Regions from separate parts of the Alteromonas sp. HB246098 genome, predicted to be linked through region 1. Evidence: predicted binding sites of a transcription regulator. Region 1 holds the regulator's gene; the other holds the start of a gene.
What was found. Region 1 encodes LexA, which represses DNA repair genes until DNA is damaged. Its sites were predicted from a motif close to TACTGTATNNNNATACAGTA; they were not measured.

Region 1 (8,222 bases):
GATTTGCATCTAAGGAACCACTGAAAGAAACGGTGATATCTCTCGGATCTGTCTGGTTCAGTGCCTCTTCTAAACTCAAGGTTCCATTACTTTGCTTTTGCGCTATGCTAGCTAAACGTTGTTGCTTTTGGACCATGCGATCAAGTTGCCAGTAACCTAACCCGCACATAATCGCCACACTAAAACCCGTGATCAACCAAGGAATAACGTAGCGAGTGCGAAAAAGCATGATTATCTCGCACCCTGCAAAATGAGAATAAAAACAGAGGTGAGTATGTTGATAAAAATAGTCCTTGTTGCTTTGGTACTGTACATGATTGTTAATCTGTTCATGGCGATGCGCATTATGATAAAAAACGACACATCTAAGGGGCCAATGAGCAAATATATTGGTCGACGTGTCCTAACTTCTGCCATCATCGTCGTTATCATTCTTATCGCTATTGGTACTGGTTTAATTACCCCAAACCCAAGGCCTTACTAAGTTTGGGGCGTTATTTTTAGAGCACGTAAACAAAGATGTAGAGCATGACCCACACCACATCTACAAAGTGCCAATACCAGCTTCCCGCCTGAAAAGCGAAATGGTTTTCTGGTGTGAAATGCCCCTTCAACACTCTAAAAAACAATACAATAAGAATGATGGTGCCAAGGGTCACATGCATGCCGTGAAACCCGGTCAGCATAAAGAAGGTGTTGCCGTAAATGCCCGACTGCAGAGTAAGCCCTAGGTCGCGATAAGCATGTATATATTCTTCCACCTGTAAAAACAGGAACCCACACCCGAGTAAAATGGTAATGCCCAGCATTAGCGTTAACTGCTTGCGTTTATTTTGCTCTAGACCCACATGGGCGAAGTGCAGTGTAATAGACGAGATAAGCAAGATAACCGTGTTGATTGTAGGCAACCCCGCAGCACTCATTTCTTGAGTGGTAGTGCCACCCGGTGTAGATACCAGCGGCCACATGGCCTCAAAAGTCGGCCACAAGACTTCATTGGTCATAGCGTTATTCGATGCACCACCAAGCCATGGAACCGAGATAAACCGTGCGTAGTAGAGCGCACCGAAAAACGCAGCGAAAAACATCACCTCTGAAAAGATAAACCAGCTCATGCCTTGGCGGTACGAACGGCCTAGCTGGTCGCTGTAAAGCCCAGCCATAGACTCATCAATTTGGTTTTTAAACCAGCCCACTAGCATAACCAGCAATACGGCTATTCCCGCTAAAAGGATATGACCGCCATAGCCGGTTTCGCCTTTGGTTGCCTGCACCACATAGTTTCCTGCACCTACGGCGATAAGAAATAGAGCAACGGCCCCGACAATGGGCCATGGGCTTTGCGCGGGTACATAGTATTTTTGGTATTCGTGATTCTGTACTTCGGTTTGCATTTTTTTCTCCTTATCCCTTCTGCTTATTCGCCAGTTGATGGTGTTGAAGCCATAAAGGGATTCGGTGTTGTCGTTAGGTCACTGGCTCGCGCTGTGACGTCATAGAGTGTGTACTGCAAGGTAAAAAAGGTTATATCTTCAGGAAGCTGTGGGTCGACGTAGAACTGCATAGGCATATAGGCCTCACTCCCCGCATCAAGTGGCTGCTGATTGAAGCAGAAGCATTCCGTTTTATTCAGATAGAGCGCTGCTGTGCCGGGGGATACAGAGGGAATGGCTTGAGCGACGATATTACTTGATGCAGGATTTCTCACATAAAACGATACCGTGTTTAGCTCGCCAGGGTGCACTTTCACACGCTTAGTTTCGGCGCGAAACTCCCACGGCATACCGGTATTTGTACGAGTAATAAACTCTACGGTCACTTCTCGCGATTCATCAATCTCAACTGATTGGTAGACGGCTGCCGTGTTCTCGGTTTTGCCATTAATGCCCGCTACGTCACAAAATACGTCATACAAAGGAACCAAGGCGAAGCCAAAGCCAAACATGCCAATGACAATAGCAACAAGCTTGATAACCATTTTGTTATTTGCACTTTGCTGTGACATCACGCAACCTCCGGGTAACTTCAAAAGTGAAGCTTGGTAAACGCTTGTATAGCCGCTTACCTACTTCACCGTCAGCAATATGTGAATGCCATCCTTACCGTTACTGCCTAGCGCTTTACAAGAATGGCTAATTCACAAACCCCACCTATCGTTACTTCACGACAGGCGGCGTTTCAAACGTGTGATAAGGAGCAGGGGATGGAATTTCCCACTCCAACCCTTCAGCGCCATCCCAAACTTGCGCCGATACCGCTTCACCTTGCTTTTTACACGCTTTAATAAGCAGGGCAAGGAAGATAAGCTGAGATAAACCGAAAGCGAAGCCCCCCAAGCTTATCCATTTATTGAAATCAGCGAACTGTAATGCATAGTCAGGAATACGACGTGGCATACCCGCTAAACCAACAAAGTGCATAGGGAAGAACAACACATTTACCGATACTAAAGAGCACCAAAAATGCCATTTAGCCAAAGTCGTGTCGTACATTTTGCCTGTCCATTTAGGCAGCCAGTAATACACGGCCGCCATTATTGAAAAGACCGCCCCAGTTACCAGAACATAGTGAAAGTGAGCCACTACAAAATAGGTATCGTGATATTGGAAATCCACAGGTGTTATCGCCAGCATTAGTCCTGATAGCCCACCGATGGTAAACAGAACAATGAAGGCAATAGCGAACATCATTGGCATTTCAAAGCTTAGTGAACCACGCCACATTGTCGCTACCCAGTTAAACACCTTAACCCCAGTGGGCACAGAGATAAGCATGGTGGCAAACATAAAGAACATTTCCATGTACACCGGCATGCCCGTGGTAAACATATGGTGAGCCCACACTACAAAAGAAAGTAGAGCGATAGACGCCGTGGCGTACACCATAGAGGCATAACCAAATAGCTGCTTTCTAGAAAAGGTAGGTACAATTTGCGAGATAATGCCGAAAGCGGGCAAAATCATAATGTACACTTCAGGGTGCCCGAAGAACCAGAAGATATGCTGGAACATAACCGGGTCGCCGCCACCAGCAGCATCAAAAAAGCTGGTGCCAAAGAACTTGTCTGTTAATACCATGGTCACTGCACCGGCGAGTACTGGCATAACGGCAATAAGCAAAAATGCAGTGATAAGCCACGTCCACACGAATAGCGGCATTTTCATCCAAGTCATGCCTGGCGCACGCATATTGAAAATAGTCACTATCACGTTAATCGCACCCATAATGGATGAGATACCCATAATGTGAACAGAGAACACGAACAGCGCGGTTGAATCGCCACTATAGGTTGTTGAGAGCGGCGCATAGAAAGTCCAACCAAAGGCAGGGCCACCACCTTCCATAAATAGCGAGCTAAGCAGAATCAAAAAGGCGCCGGGTAAAATCCAAAAGCTCCAGTTATTCATGCGCGGCAATGCCATATCTGGGGCGCCAATCATCATTGGAATAAGCCAGTTCGCGAGCCCTGTAAAGGCTGGCATCACGGCACCAAATACCATGATAAGCCCGTGCACAGTGGTCATTTGATTGAAGAAATTTGGTTCAACAATTTGTAGACCAGGCTGAAACAGTTCAGCGCGAATAACCATGGCCATTGCGCCGCCAACTAAAAACATAATGAAGGCAAACCACAAGTAAAGTGTACCAATGTCTTTATGGTTAGTAGTAAACAGCCAGCGCGTTACTCCTTTCGGAATATGGTCGTGGTGTTCATGGTCATCATGTAGGTGATCGCCCTGTGCGTGCCCACCATTTACTTGACCAATGTGAGTCGCAGAGGTATCTGGCGAAATAACTTCAGTTGCTTTGCTCATTTGTCTGCTCCTAGTTTCCGTTTGCCACTGCATTAACGTCTTTGGCTTGAACCATATCGCCAGTGTTATTGCCCCACGCATTGCGCTCGTAAGTGACAACCGCAGCAATTTCTTTAAGGCTCAGCATTTTGCTAAACGCCTGCATAGCTGTACCCGCCTTACCATGTAGGACAATGTCGATGTGACCTTGCTGATCTTCTAACGCCATCTTGCTGCCTTTAAGTGCTGGAAATACACCTGGTAAACCCTCACCATTTGGCATATGGCACGCTGCACACGTGGCGTTGTAAACGCGCTCGCCTTCTTTCATCAATTCATCCATGGACATATTCATAGAAAGTAGGCGTTGCTCTTCTTCTTTGGCTTTGCGAACAATTTCTTCTTGTTCGCCCATCCATTTATCAAATTCTGCTGGCTCTTTAGCGATAACCACTACTGGCATGTAGCCATGGTCTTTTCCGCAAAGTTCTGCGCACTGCCCGCGATAAATGCCCGGCTCATTGACCTTGGCCCATGACTCGTTAATAAAGCCTGGGTTTGCATCTTTTTTAACGGCAAAATCTGGAACCCACCACGAATGGATAACGTCGTCAGAGGTAATAAGAAAACGTACTTTTTTCCCAGTTGGAATGACTAACGGACGGTCAACTTCAAGCAAGTAATTGTCGGTTTTTTGAAATTTGTTCTCTATTTGCTCACGCTGAGTAGCAAGCAGTGAGTAAAATTCCACGTCGCTGTCCATGTACTTGTAGTGCCATTTCCACTGAGAGCCCGTGACTAACACTGTCATGTCAGGCTCAGACGTGTCTTCCATTGCAATAAGCGTGTTCGCCGCCGGCACAGCCATAAAAATTAGAATAAGAAAAGGAACAACGGTCCATGCTATTTCAACCTTCACGTTTTCGTGAAAGTTAGCGGGCTTAGCGCCACGAGACTTCCGATGAAGATACATTGAGGCAAACATCACCCCAAATACGACTACCGCAATCCCTACGCATATAAAAAACATCAGCATATGCAGATCATAAACCTGCCCGCTGATGTCGGTGGCACCGCGTCTTAAATTAAGAGAAGAGACTTCTTCACTAACTTCTTGCGCAAGAAGTAACGGGGAAAAAAGCAAAAACGGTATTGTTGAACACCACTTTGCGAAAACGGTCGTTAGTTGTTTCACTCAGCACCTCCGTAATAGCAAGACCAAAAACGCTGATTATTTTGCGCGCTGCCCTACCAAATGGTTTGCGAACGATTGACCCATCACCTCAACTTGTAAAACAAATTTAGAGCCATTGTTATTATTTTGTTAATCTCTGTATAAGAATTGCGCAATAATGCCGTGCCGTCTAGTCTTTTCTATTAAAAATTTAATGAAGAGGTTAATTTTTAATCATTTCATGTGGCAGGGTTGCGTTACAATTTTGGTAGAGTGGGTATAAGGCGTGCTGACGGCGCTTAAAAAATCAAACGCGCATTTTGAACGGGGAGTTGATAAGGATGAAGCTTTATTTGGTCACAAAATCAACAATTAACACATCGCTTCTCGTGTTTTTCAAACAAATTTTCAAATAATAAATGTGCTTTAGCCACTCTGTACTCGGGCCAAATAGCGCATATCTTTCATACAATGGTGATGTCAGATTTCATAATTTTGAAACATACCAATAAACGCTAAACTAAGAAAATTAACTAAAATTTGGTACTAAAAGACATAAAAAAAGCGGCTAATACGCCGCTTTTGATTGAAGATGCTAAAACCTTACATCCAGTCGGCGTTTCTTATAACACCCACGGCAATACCTTCTATAGCAAAAGGCTCATTAGCAAGGTCTACTTTAATTGGCGAAAACTCTTCGTTTTCAGCATGAAGTAATACTTCACGACCGCGCTTTTCTAAACGCTTAACCGTAACGTCTTCATCCACCCGCGCTACAACTACCTGACCGTTGTGGACATCAGTCGTGCGATGCACAGCAAGAAGATCGCCATCCAAGATACCGATGTCCTTCATACTCATGCCGTTTACACGAAGTAAAAAGTCAGCCTGAGGCTGAAACAAAGCAGGGTCGACCTTGTAGTGAGATTCTACATGCTCTTGCGCCAAAATTGGCTCACCAGCCGCCACGCGCCCGATAAGGGGCAGGCCTTCTTCTTCTGGTGCAGTGTCCTCAAGGGGGATATTGAGCTTAATACCACGAGAGGTACCAGGCAAAATTTCAATTACGCCCTTACGCGCCAATGCCTTCAAATGTTCTTCTGCTGCGTTGGCAGAACGAAAACCAAGTTGACGAGCAATTTCCGCACGCGTAGGCGGCATTCCCGTTTCTTGCATGGTTGTTTTAATAAGTTCTAAAACTTCAGTTTGTCGAGCTGTGAGTGGGCGCATAAAAGACCTGTCTGTTCATACAGTTCCTGTAAGTATATACACCTAAAAACAAATAACAAGTAGTAAGCCTTGTGAGAAAAGCTCGAGGTGCTTTTAACATTCTTTATTTCCTATAAAAAATGTAGCTAATTCGTAACCCCATTATCACGAAACTGACACGCTCAACGCTTAGCGTAATTTTGGGCAGATGTTAATTACCCTACAAATAAAACTTAATTCATTAATTACAATGGAAAATCTATGAAACTAACTAAAAAAATACTCACGGTATTAGTCATCACTCTAAGCTTAGCAGCGTGTGATGACGACTCTGTAGAAGTCGTTGAGGTAGAAAAACAGGTAGTTGTAGAAAACACAGTAACCGTGGTCGAAACAGTTGAAGTTCCTGTTATCGTTCAAGTACCGGCTGGAGAGGCCCCGAATATACAGATAGGGGCGCGCCCATCTTTTCTTGTAGAGGATATGGATGATGGAGAGCTAAAGAGTGCACTACAACAATGTAGTGAAGGCCCGTTTTATAAAACAGATTTTTCAATTGGGCATCGTGGAGCGTCACTGCAGTTCCCGGAGCACACGAAAGAAGCCTACGAATCAGCGGCAAAACTTGGCGCAGGAATAGTAGAGTGTGACGTTACATTTACTAAAGATAAAGCTTTAGTGTGCAGGCATTCGCAGTGTGACTTGCATACTACAACGAATATACTCTCAACCGATTTGGCTGATAATTGCTCTGTACCCTTTACACCGGCCGACCCTGAAAATGGCATTGCCGCCCAAGCGCAGTGCTGCACCAGCGATATAACACTCGCAGAATTCAAAACGCTAAAAGGTAAAATGGACGCAGCGAACCCAAATGCAACCACTGTAGATGAGTATTTAGATGGTACAGCAAACTGGCGCACAGACTTATATTCATCAAAAGGTACCCTGTTAACACACGCAGAAAGTATAGAACTGTTCAAAAAGTTAAATGTGAAAATGACACCAGAGCTTAAAACGCCATCTGTTCAAATGCCTTTTGATGGTTTCACACAGCAACAATATGCTCAAAAGATGATAGATGAATACAAAGCAGCAGGCATTGAACCAGAAAATGTCTGGCCCCAGTCATTTAACTTAGCAGATGTGAAATACTGGATTGAGAATGAACCAGCTTTCGGCAATCAAGCGGTGTATCTAGACGATAGATATGGCGCCCAAAGCGCAGATGGCGAAGATGGCGTCACCGCTGAGCAATTAGTTAATAATCCCGAACTGTTAACTCCAACTATGGAACAACTTGTTGCAGATGGGGTACAAATAATTGCTCCACCAATTTGGGTCTTATTGACGGTTGAAAATGAAAAGATAGTGCCTTCCCCATACGCGATTGCGGCGAAAGAAGCAGGGCTTGATATTATTACATGGTCTCTAGAGCGCTCTGGATTGCTGAATACAGGTGGGGGTTGGTATTACCAAAGTGTTAATGGTTCTTTGGCCACTGATAGCGCAATCAATAACGATGGTGACGTTATGACAGTACTTGATGTACTAGCAAAAGATGTGGGCGTACTTGGTGTGTTTTCTGACTGGCCAGCAACAACAACATATTATGCAAGCTGTATGGGACTAGCACCTAGTATATAAAAGTTGGAGGGCTTAGGGCTGTAAAAAACGTGTTTTCTAGCGTTGTCCTAAGTTCCCATCACCCTAGAATAACTTGATTTCGGCCATTCTTTTTCGCCGTATATAGCAGTTTATCAGCTTTAGAAAGTAACCCACTAAAATCAAGATTCAAGCTATCCTCAGCAAAAACGGCACCAATACTTATTGTTACAGATATCGTGTCTTTCTTGTATTTAACTTCTGTTTTTTCAACAGCCTCTCGAAGTTTGTTAAATCGCATTTCTTCGTCTTTTTTGTTGTCTGAAATTGCTACTATCGCAAACTCTTCTCCACCAAGACGTGAAACAATATCGGGCTCCACATAATATTCTTCTATGAGGTGGGCTACTGAAATTAGGGCTTGGTCCCCTGCATCATGT
Region 2 (8,222 bases), on a different contig from region 1:
TATAACTAAGTGTGCGTCATGGTAACGCAGTTAATAGGCGAAATACCATTAAACTGCATACGTTTACCATGTGTTTCCTACCGTTGCTCGCATTTTAGTAGCAAGGTAAAATTGTTAGCCACATTCCGGCTCAGTTTCCGGAGATTCTTATGTTTTTAGTGAAGAGCAGCATTCATGTCGAAAGACGATATTCTTTACCGCGTTCAATTTATCAGTAATGGTGAACGCTATGAGTTATATGTGAAAAACCTTATACAAGGTGCTTTATTTGGCTTTATTGAGATAGGTGACTTTGTGTGGGATACCCACACGAGCGTTGTTGTAGATCCTAGCCATGAAAGGTTAAAAGCTGAATTTTCAGAAGTAACAAAAACTTATATTCCTATGCACAACGTTTTACGCATTGACGCCGTAAATAAAAAAGGAACAGCCAAAATTACTAAATTAGAAAATAAATCTGATAAAGTAACTGCTTTCCCTAGCCCAATATATACACCAACGAAAGAGTAGCCACCGGCGTCAAACCGGTGAAGGTTACCGGAGACCCTTATGTATCGCTATCTGTTAGCAGCATTACTATTTATTTGCAGCGTTAGTTCACCTGCAAAAAGCCTTGATGATGAAAGCTTATACCAACTACTTGATGACATTTGGCAGTATGAGCTTTCGGTTTCCCCTCTTTTAGCCTCTCGCCAAGGCGATAGTTCTTTGGCCCATGTGCTACCTGATATTTCGCCCGAAGCACTTAAAACACAAAATGAACAATGGCGTGCGTTTCAAAAGGCCTTAAGTCAGTACGAAAAAGACTCTATTTCTACTGACGCTTATATTGCTTTGCTAATGCAGCAATACCGTTTAGCCAACTATGTGGATGAGTATACCTATCGCGCGCACTTGGTGCCCATCAATTCAGAATATGGCTTTCATGGTGCCATGGCTTCACTCCCAAATTTATCAATCTTTAAACGCGTAGAAGATTATCAAGCCTATATTAGCCGCCTAAACGCGCTGAAATCTTATTTTGACCAACAAATTGCGTATATGAAACAAGCGCTAAAAGAAGGCTACACACAGCCTAAAGTCGTGCTTAAAGGATTTGAAGATTCGGTGGCGTCATACATTGTTGAAAATGCAGTGGACAGTGGTTTTTATTCTCCATTTACCCGCTTTCCTGAGTACTTTACTGCCGAGCAAAAGGCTGCGTTATCAGAGCAAGGCAAAGCTGCAATAAACAGCAGCGTACTGCCTGCGTATCAAATGTTTTACGACTTCATGGTAGAGGAATACATTCCTAATGCCCGTGAAGATATTGCCGCAAACAACTGGCCTGATGGCGTGGCGTATTACGCCAATAGAGCCAAGCATTACACCACCACAGATATGACGCCTCAGGAAATCCATGATTTAGGTCTGTCTGAAGTAAAACGCATTCGCGCACAAATGCAGCAAATTGTGGATGAGCTTGGCTTTGATGGCGACATTAACGAATTCATTGCGTTTTTACGCGAAGATCCTCAATTCTATGCCACCAGCGCTGAAGATTTACTAAAAGAAGCGTCGTTTATTGCAAAGAAAATGGACGCAAAGCTTCCTTCGCTTTTTGAGTATCTGCCAAGAACGCCTTATGGCGTAGCGCCTGTACCAGACGCTATCGCGCCCAAATACACAACAGGCCGTTACATTCACCCTAGCCGCGATGACCAGCCAGGATATTACTGGGTAAACACTTATGCCCTTGATAAGCGCCCTTTGTATGCATTGCCTGCACTGACCTTGCACGAAGCAGTACCTGGCCACCACCTACAAATTTCGTTGGCCGCAGAGCTTGAAGACTTGCCCATGGTACGCCGTAACACCTATATTTCAGCGTTTGGTGAAGGCTGGGGTCTGTACTCTGAGTTTTTAGGTATTGAAGCAGGTATTTATGAAACGCCGTACGACAACTTCGGTCGCTTAAGCTACGAAATGTGGCGTGCGTGTCGCTTAGTGGTCGATACCGGTATGCATACAATGGGTTGGAGCCGTCAGCAAGCGGTGAGCTATATGATGGAAAACACCGCGCTTTCAGAACACAACGTTAATACGGAAATAGACCGCTATATCTCTTGGCCAGCGCAAGCGCTGTCATACAAAATTGGTGAAATCAAAATAAAAGGCCTTCGCGAAAAAGCAGAGACTGCTTTAGGTGAGCGTTTTGACGTGCGCAAATTCCACCGCGCGGTGTTAGAAAATGGCTCAGTTCCACTTTTCATATTGGAACAAAATATCAACACGTTTATAGAAGAACAAAAGGCAAAATAAACATGATCGTTGCATTTGGAGTTATAGGATTACTTATCCTGTTTTTAATTTACTTTGTGCTGCGAGCGCAGAATTTGCAAAAAGAGCTGGCGCTGTTGCGCCACTCGAATAAACAGACCAGTAACAAGGTTACGTATGCTTATCGCAATCTTGTTCTTGTTACAGATGCGTTGGAAAAAAACCTTACCGCGCGTATTGAAAGTGCCTATAAAAGCCGTCTTATTGACCAAACTCAATACAATGCGCTGCACCCGCTTATGCGCAACTTTTCAACCATTATTATGGCTTGTTGTGAAAAAGGTATGTCCCTTGAAGAATCTTTAAATAAGGCATTACAGAATGAAGAAGTGACGCTTGAGGAGATTCGTGAAGTGGTGAAGGCTCTACCTAGCAACGTTCGCATGGTATGGGCAAAAAATACCGCAGACGGATTTATTGCTTTTTGCCAAACCGTTACAGCAACCGTAAACGGTACTGCAGCAAAATCACAAAAAGAACCGTCATCACAAGAGTAGCCTCTTACTCTTATCCCCATGTTAGCGCCGATAAAGTGCTGATTACGCGTTAGGGTCGCCCGCTTTACTGTGTTGTTAGGATTGGCGACCCTCGTCTATATCACTACTCTTTTAAAAGTTTAATCTTTTTACCTTTCCAAACTAATCAGTAAGTTAGCAGTTAAAACAACAAGACAAAAACCTTTTATCTTGAAAAGGGTTATTGCTGGCCTATAATACTGTATAAAAATACAGTTTATTTTGAGTGCCATGAAAAAGTCGTTATCCGTACTTAACAAGCATCCCCATATTTGGCGGGCCAGAGATCAAAAGCAAAGTGAAGCTAAGTTTTCGCTGGGTTTTCCGTGTCTGGATAATGCGCTTAACGGGGGCGTGGCTTCTACAGGGCTTGTACGTATTTCCTCACTAACCGGCGTGGGTGAGCTTTCACTCTTTAAACGGGTTATTTGTCAGCATCGCATGCACAAACTGGTGGTGTTTATTAACCCTCCTGGGCTACTACAGTCCCCGTGGTTAGAAAATTTGGGGCTTAAAGCGCAACAGGTACTGGTAGTAAAAACAAGTGAAGAACAAGAGTCATTGTGGGCAGCAGAGCAGTGCTTAAAAAGTACGGCTTGCCATTGCGTGGTGCTGTGGAGTAATGCTGTAAATCAAAAAGAAGCACGCCGCCTACAAGTTGCAGCAACGCATAACGATGCGCTGTGCTTGCTGTATACGCCCCCGCAACAACAGGCACCATCATTAAATTATCCAAAAACAAGCTTACAGGGTGGTTTACAAACCAGTACACCAAGCCAAAACGACAACTCATTGCCCATTACTTTAGATATTGCGCTATTTGGCAAACCCCACGCCTTGTCGGTGAATATACGCAAACAACGTCATGGATGGCCAAAAGATAACATTGTTATTTCTCATCGGTGGACCCCTGACAATCACGCCATTAAATGGGCCATGGCACATAACACGCTTTCCGATCAGGCTTTACATTCTGTGAGCTAATAATGCTGTGGGCCTATATTTACTGCTATCAACTTACTTTAGACAGCCACTTCAAAGCGGCTACAAGTACACGTGCGCACAGGAAAGGGTCTAGAAACGAACCTGGAGACGAATCTAACGGAAATTCTTCGTCATTACCGTCGAATACACCTATTGCTGTGTATTGCAGCAAAACGAACAAAATTACGCAATGTAATGATATTGCGAAAAAAGAGGGCATTGAAATTGGTCATGGACTTGCCCAAGCCGCGGCGCTGTGCCCCTACGTGCATATTCTGCCTTTCAGTGAAGAAGCCGAAAAGCATATGCTGACGCAGCTAGCCCATAGGCTGTATCCTCTGGCTTCTGACATCGTACTAGACTGCCACATTCATTCGAATAGCGTAAATGGTCTGGCAGTAAGGCTAGATAACCTAACCCATTACTATGGCGGGCATAAACCACTGTGGAAAACCCTAACTCAAGCACTTGCAGAGGCAGACATTCGTTATCATTTTGCTAGCGCATGGACAATTGAGGCTGCAAAGGTATTAGCCCTTCATAAACATAACACCTATTTACATACGCAAAATGACATAAAGAAAGCACTAAGTACGTGCCCGCTTTCTATTACTGCTCTGTCACCTAAAGTCATTGACGCCTTGGCAAGGGTGGGTGTTACCCGTGTACAACAGCTATTGGCCATGCCGGTACAAGAGCTGGGGCGGCGCTTCGACAATAACACCATTATGTATCTTACTGCGCTCAGAGGAGAAACCTTCCCTCGCATTACGCTATTTAGGCCTTTAGAGCACTTTGATAACTTTACTTTATTGCCTTTTGATATTGAAAACACACAGCACCTAACGCCTTTTGTCACGCAGCAGTTTGAGCATTTGTCTCACTATTTACGGGCCAGGAACTTGTATACATCGAGCATTAGCGTGCACATTCATTTCAGAGAAGCCCCTGTAATGGAGATTAATATTCAATCGGCACTTCCACAGTCCTCAGTACAAAGTTGGCTACCGCTGTTTAGCCTTAAAACTGAGAACCTGGAGCTACCCGAGCCAGCCACAGCCATTGCGCTTACCTGTCAGCAGTTTGAAGAAATAGATTCGCAGAATGGCGACTTTTTTAGCGATAGGTTTAATGACGTTGCACAAAAACAATTGATTGGCCGCTTAAATGCCAAGCTAGGCGATAACAGTACGTTCCAACCTCGCGCTGCCGACAGCCATCAGTTTGAATATATGACGGTGACAGAGCCGAGCACCGGTAATTACGGTTATAGTAGTGACATTACGCCAACTTTTACCTTTGATACACCTAAGCCGCTTATTCAGGCGACTCAAATTTGCTTTGGCCCCGTGCGCTTACACAGCGAGTGGTGGCATGACAGCCCAACAAAGCGAGATTATTTCATCGCCCAGACTGAGCAATGTGTAAGGCTTTTAGTATTTAAAGACGAAGAGAGCCGCTGGTGGGTACAGGGCCTTTTTTGTTAGCCGCATGCGGTTAAAGAAAAGGTAAAAGCTAAATCATGAAATACAGCGAACTCTTTTGCCAAAGTAACTATAGCTTTCTTTGCGGCGCCTCTTCTCCCGCAGAGCTTGTGACCACGGCTTCTTTTCTTGGCTATGACGCGCTTGCCATTACAGATGAGTGCTCAGTAGCGGGAGTAGTACGGGCTTTCGATGAAATAACCCACCAAGGCCTGCCTATTAAGCTTATTGTTGGCAGTTACTTTGTATTTGATGACACTTTATCTTTTGTGCTGTTGTGCCCGAACAAAGCAGCCTACAGCGAACTGTGCCGAATTATAACTAACGCCAGGCGTCGCTCCGCAAAAGGAGAATACCAACTGGCCGAGTGGGATTTGCGTACCATTCGCCACTGCAAATTTATTTGGCTACCAAGCGGAAAAGAAGCCCACGACAAGCATTGGGCTGAGTGGCTGCAAAAGCATCCCGGCATCGATGCCTATATTGGTGCTCAGCGTCTATTAGACGGACGAGATCATCAGAGGTTTGCGCACTACAATCATTTACAGTCTACCTATCCCTTTCCGGTTATTGCCTGTACAGGTGTACTCATGCATCACGCTGACAGGCTACCACTTCAACATGTTTTACATGCCACACAACAGCATACCAGTGTAGATAAAATAGGTCGGGAAGCGTTGAGTAACGCAGAGCGTAGTCTGCGCACCATACAAAAAATAAAAAAGCTCTATCCTGAGAAATGGATAGCCAATACCAATGCCCTAGCCCAGGTATTCACGTTTTCTTTAGAAGAATTGCGCTATCACTATCCTTCGGAACTTGTACCAGAAGGGTATACGCCTACATCGTATTTACGGGAGCGCGTAGAAGCCGGTATTAAAGTGCGCTTTCCAGAAGGTATAACCTCTGAAATCCGCAAAATTATAGAAAAAGAACTGACACTTATTGCCGAGCAAGAATATGAGTATTTCTTTCTAACCATTTACGATATTGTTCAGTTTGCCAAGCGGCAGCGCATTTTATATCAAGGGCGCGGCTCTGCGGCCAACTCGGTAGTGTGCTATTGCTTGGAAATAACCGCGGTAGATCCTAGGCAAATAAGCGTACTGTTCGAACGCTTTATTTCCAAAGAACGTAATGAACCGCCCGATATTGATGTGGATTTCGAGCATCAGCGCCGTGAAGAGATCATTCAATACATTTATCAAAAATACGGCAGAGAAAGGACCGCTATCGCGGCTACCGTTATTTGCTACCGCTTTAAATCAGCGTTTAAAGATGTAGGTAAAGCGCTTGGTTTTAGCGAGTCACAACTTGATTTTGTAGTTAAACAAATCAATCGCCGAGACAGTGTTATTCCGTGGAAGTCTCAGCTAGCAGGGCTTGGACTAAACCCTGAAGAGCCTAGAGTACAGCAGTTAATTACCCTTACCGAAGCTTTACTAGGCACGCCCCGACATTTGTCGCAGCATGTGGGTGGTTTTGTTATTAGCGCAGGTCCGCTTTACGATCTTGTCCCCGTTGAAAATGCCGCAATGGAAGACCGCACCATCATTCAATGGGATAAGGATGACATTGAAACCTTGGGCCTGCTAAAAGTGGATGTACTAGCGCTTGGGATGCTAAGCGCTATACGCCGTGCATTTTCTCTTATCAATAAACAGTATTCTATTGAAACCAGTATCCCATTTATCACCAAGCTCGGGGATGACAAACAGGTTTTCGATATGATTTGTCGGGCAGATACCGTCGGCGTTTTTCAAATAGAATCACGGGCTCAAATGTCTATGCTGCCAAGGCTAAAACCTCGTCGCTATTACGATTTGGTCGTACAAATAGCCATTGTACGTCCTGGCCCTATTCAAGGCGATATGGTCCACCCTTATCTGATACGTCGCCACGGCAATGAAACCATTAGCTACCCCTCTAAAGATGTGGAGAAAGTTCTGTCTCGCACCATGGGCGTGCCTATCTTTCAAGAGCAAGTGATTCAGCTTGCCATGGTTGCAGCTGGCTTCAGTGGCGGAGAAGCCGATCAACTGCGGCGTGCAATGGCGAGCTGGAAAAAAGACGGTAGAATTTTTGAGTTCAGAGACAAGCTTATTGAGGGGATGACGGATAAAGGCTATGACAGTACGTTCGCCCACAACTTATTTGAACAAATAAAAGGCTTTGCAGGGTACGGTTTTCCCGAGTCTCACTCAGCGTCTTTTGCCGTATTAGCTTATGTGTCTTGCTGGTTGAAGTTTTACTTTCCCGTTGAGTTTTACGTAGCGCTGTTAAATAGTTGGCCTATGGGGTTTTATTCGCCGTCTCAGTTAGTTCAGGATGCTAAGCGTCATCATATACGGGTAGAAGCTCCCTGTGTGAACCAGTCAAGCTCAGAACACACTTTGGTTGTAAAGGGCCAGGAAAAGTACATACAGCTTGGCCTTAAGCTTATAAAAGGTTTAAGTGAAGCGTCGTCTCAGATTATTGTGGAAAACCGTTCAGATAAAGGCTACACAAATGTTGAACAGTTACAGCAGCTATCTTTAAAAAGCAATGAATTAGAGGCACTTGCCAGTGCAGATGCACTTCGTACTATATCAGGAAATCGGTACGAAACTCGTTGGCGAATTATGGATACCCAAACGCGTTTACCGCTATTTGATACCGATGATTTTTATGCAGATAAAAGTGCCACAACGTTTGACGCTAAACCCTCTGAAGCAGAAAACTTGCTTGAAGATTATGCCTCGACAGGCTTGTCTGTAAATAACCATCCTATTTCTCTGCTTAAGCGGCAACATGAGCTTAAAGACATAAGCTGGTCAAATTCACTTAAAGATAAAAAAAATAAGTCTGTTGTTAAAGTACTGGGGGCAGTAACAGGTCGACAGGCCCCAGGTACTGCCGCAGGTGTTACCTTTCTAACTTT

Region 2: ACYTPF_RS13305 (recombinase RecA) is a predicted target of LexA. The motif match lies at 3,033-3,052, and genes of this name have one in related genera.

The regions. Positions count from the first base shown of each region.
Region 1 is NZ_JBTZUG010000004.1:117,232-125,453, reverse strand. It holds gene ACYTPF_RS10485 (SURF1 family protein) at 1-229, opposite strand, end outside; gene ACYTPF_RS10480 (DUF2909 domain-containing protein) at 275-484, shown strand; gene ACYTPF_RS10475 (cytochrome c oxidase subunit 3) at 501-1,394, opposite strand; gene ACYTPF_RS10470 (cytochrome c oxidase assembly protein) at 1,418-2,005, opposite strand; gene ctaD (cytochrome c oxidase subunit I) at 2,157-3,815, opposite strand; gene coxB (cytochrome c oxidase subunit II) at 3,826-4,989, opposite strand; gene lexA (transcriptional repressor LexA) at 5,572-6,198, opposite strand; gene ACYTPF_RS10450 (glycerophosphodiester phosphodiesterase family protein) at 6,439-7,824, shown strand; gene ACYTPF_RS10445 (sensor domain-containing diguanylate cyclase) at 7,883-8,222, opposite strand, start outside.
Region 2 is NZ_JBTZUG010000006.1:2,677-10,898, reverse strand. It holds gene ACYTPF_RS13320 (DUF1820 family protein) at 175-510, shown strand; gene ACYTPF_RS13315 (DUF885 domain-containing protein) at 550-2,301, shown strand; gene ACYTPF_RS13310 (hypothetical protein) at 2,304-2,816, shown strand; gene ACYTPF_RS13305 (recombinase RecA) at 3,066-3,818, shown strand; gene ACYTPF_RS13300 (Y-family DNA polymerase) at 3,821-5,305, shown strand; gene ACYTPF_RS13295 (error-prone DNA polymerase) at 5,341-8,222, shown strand, end outside.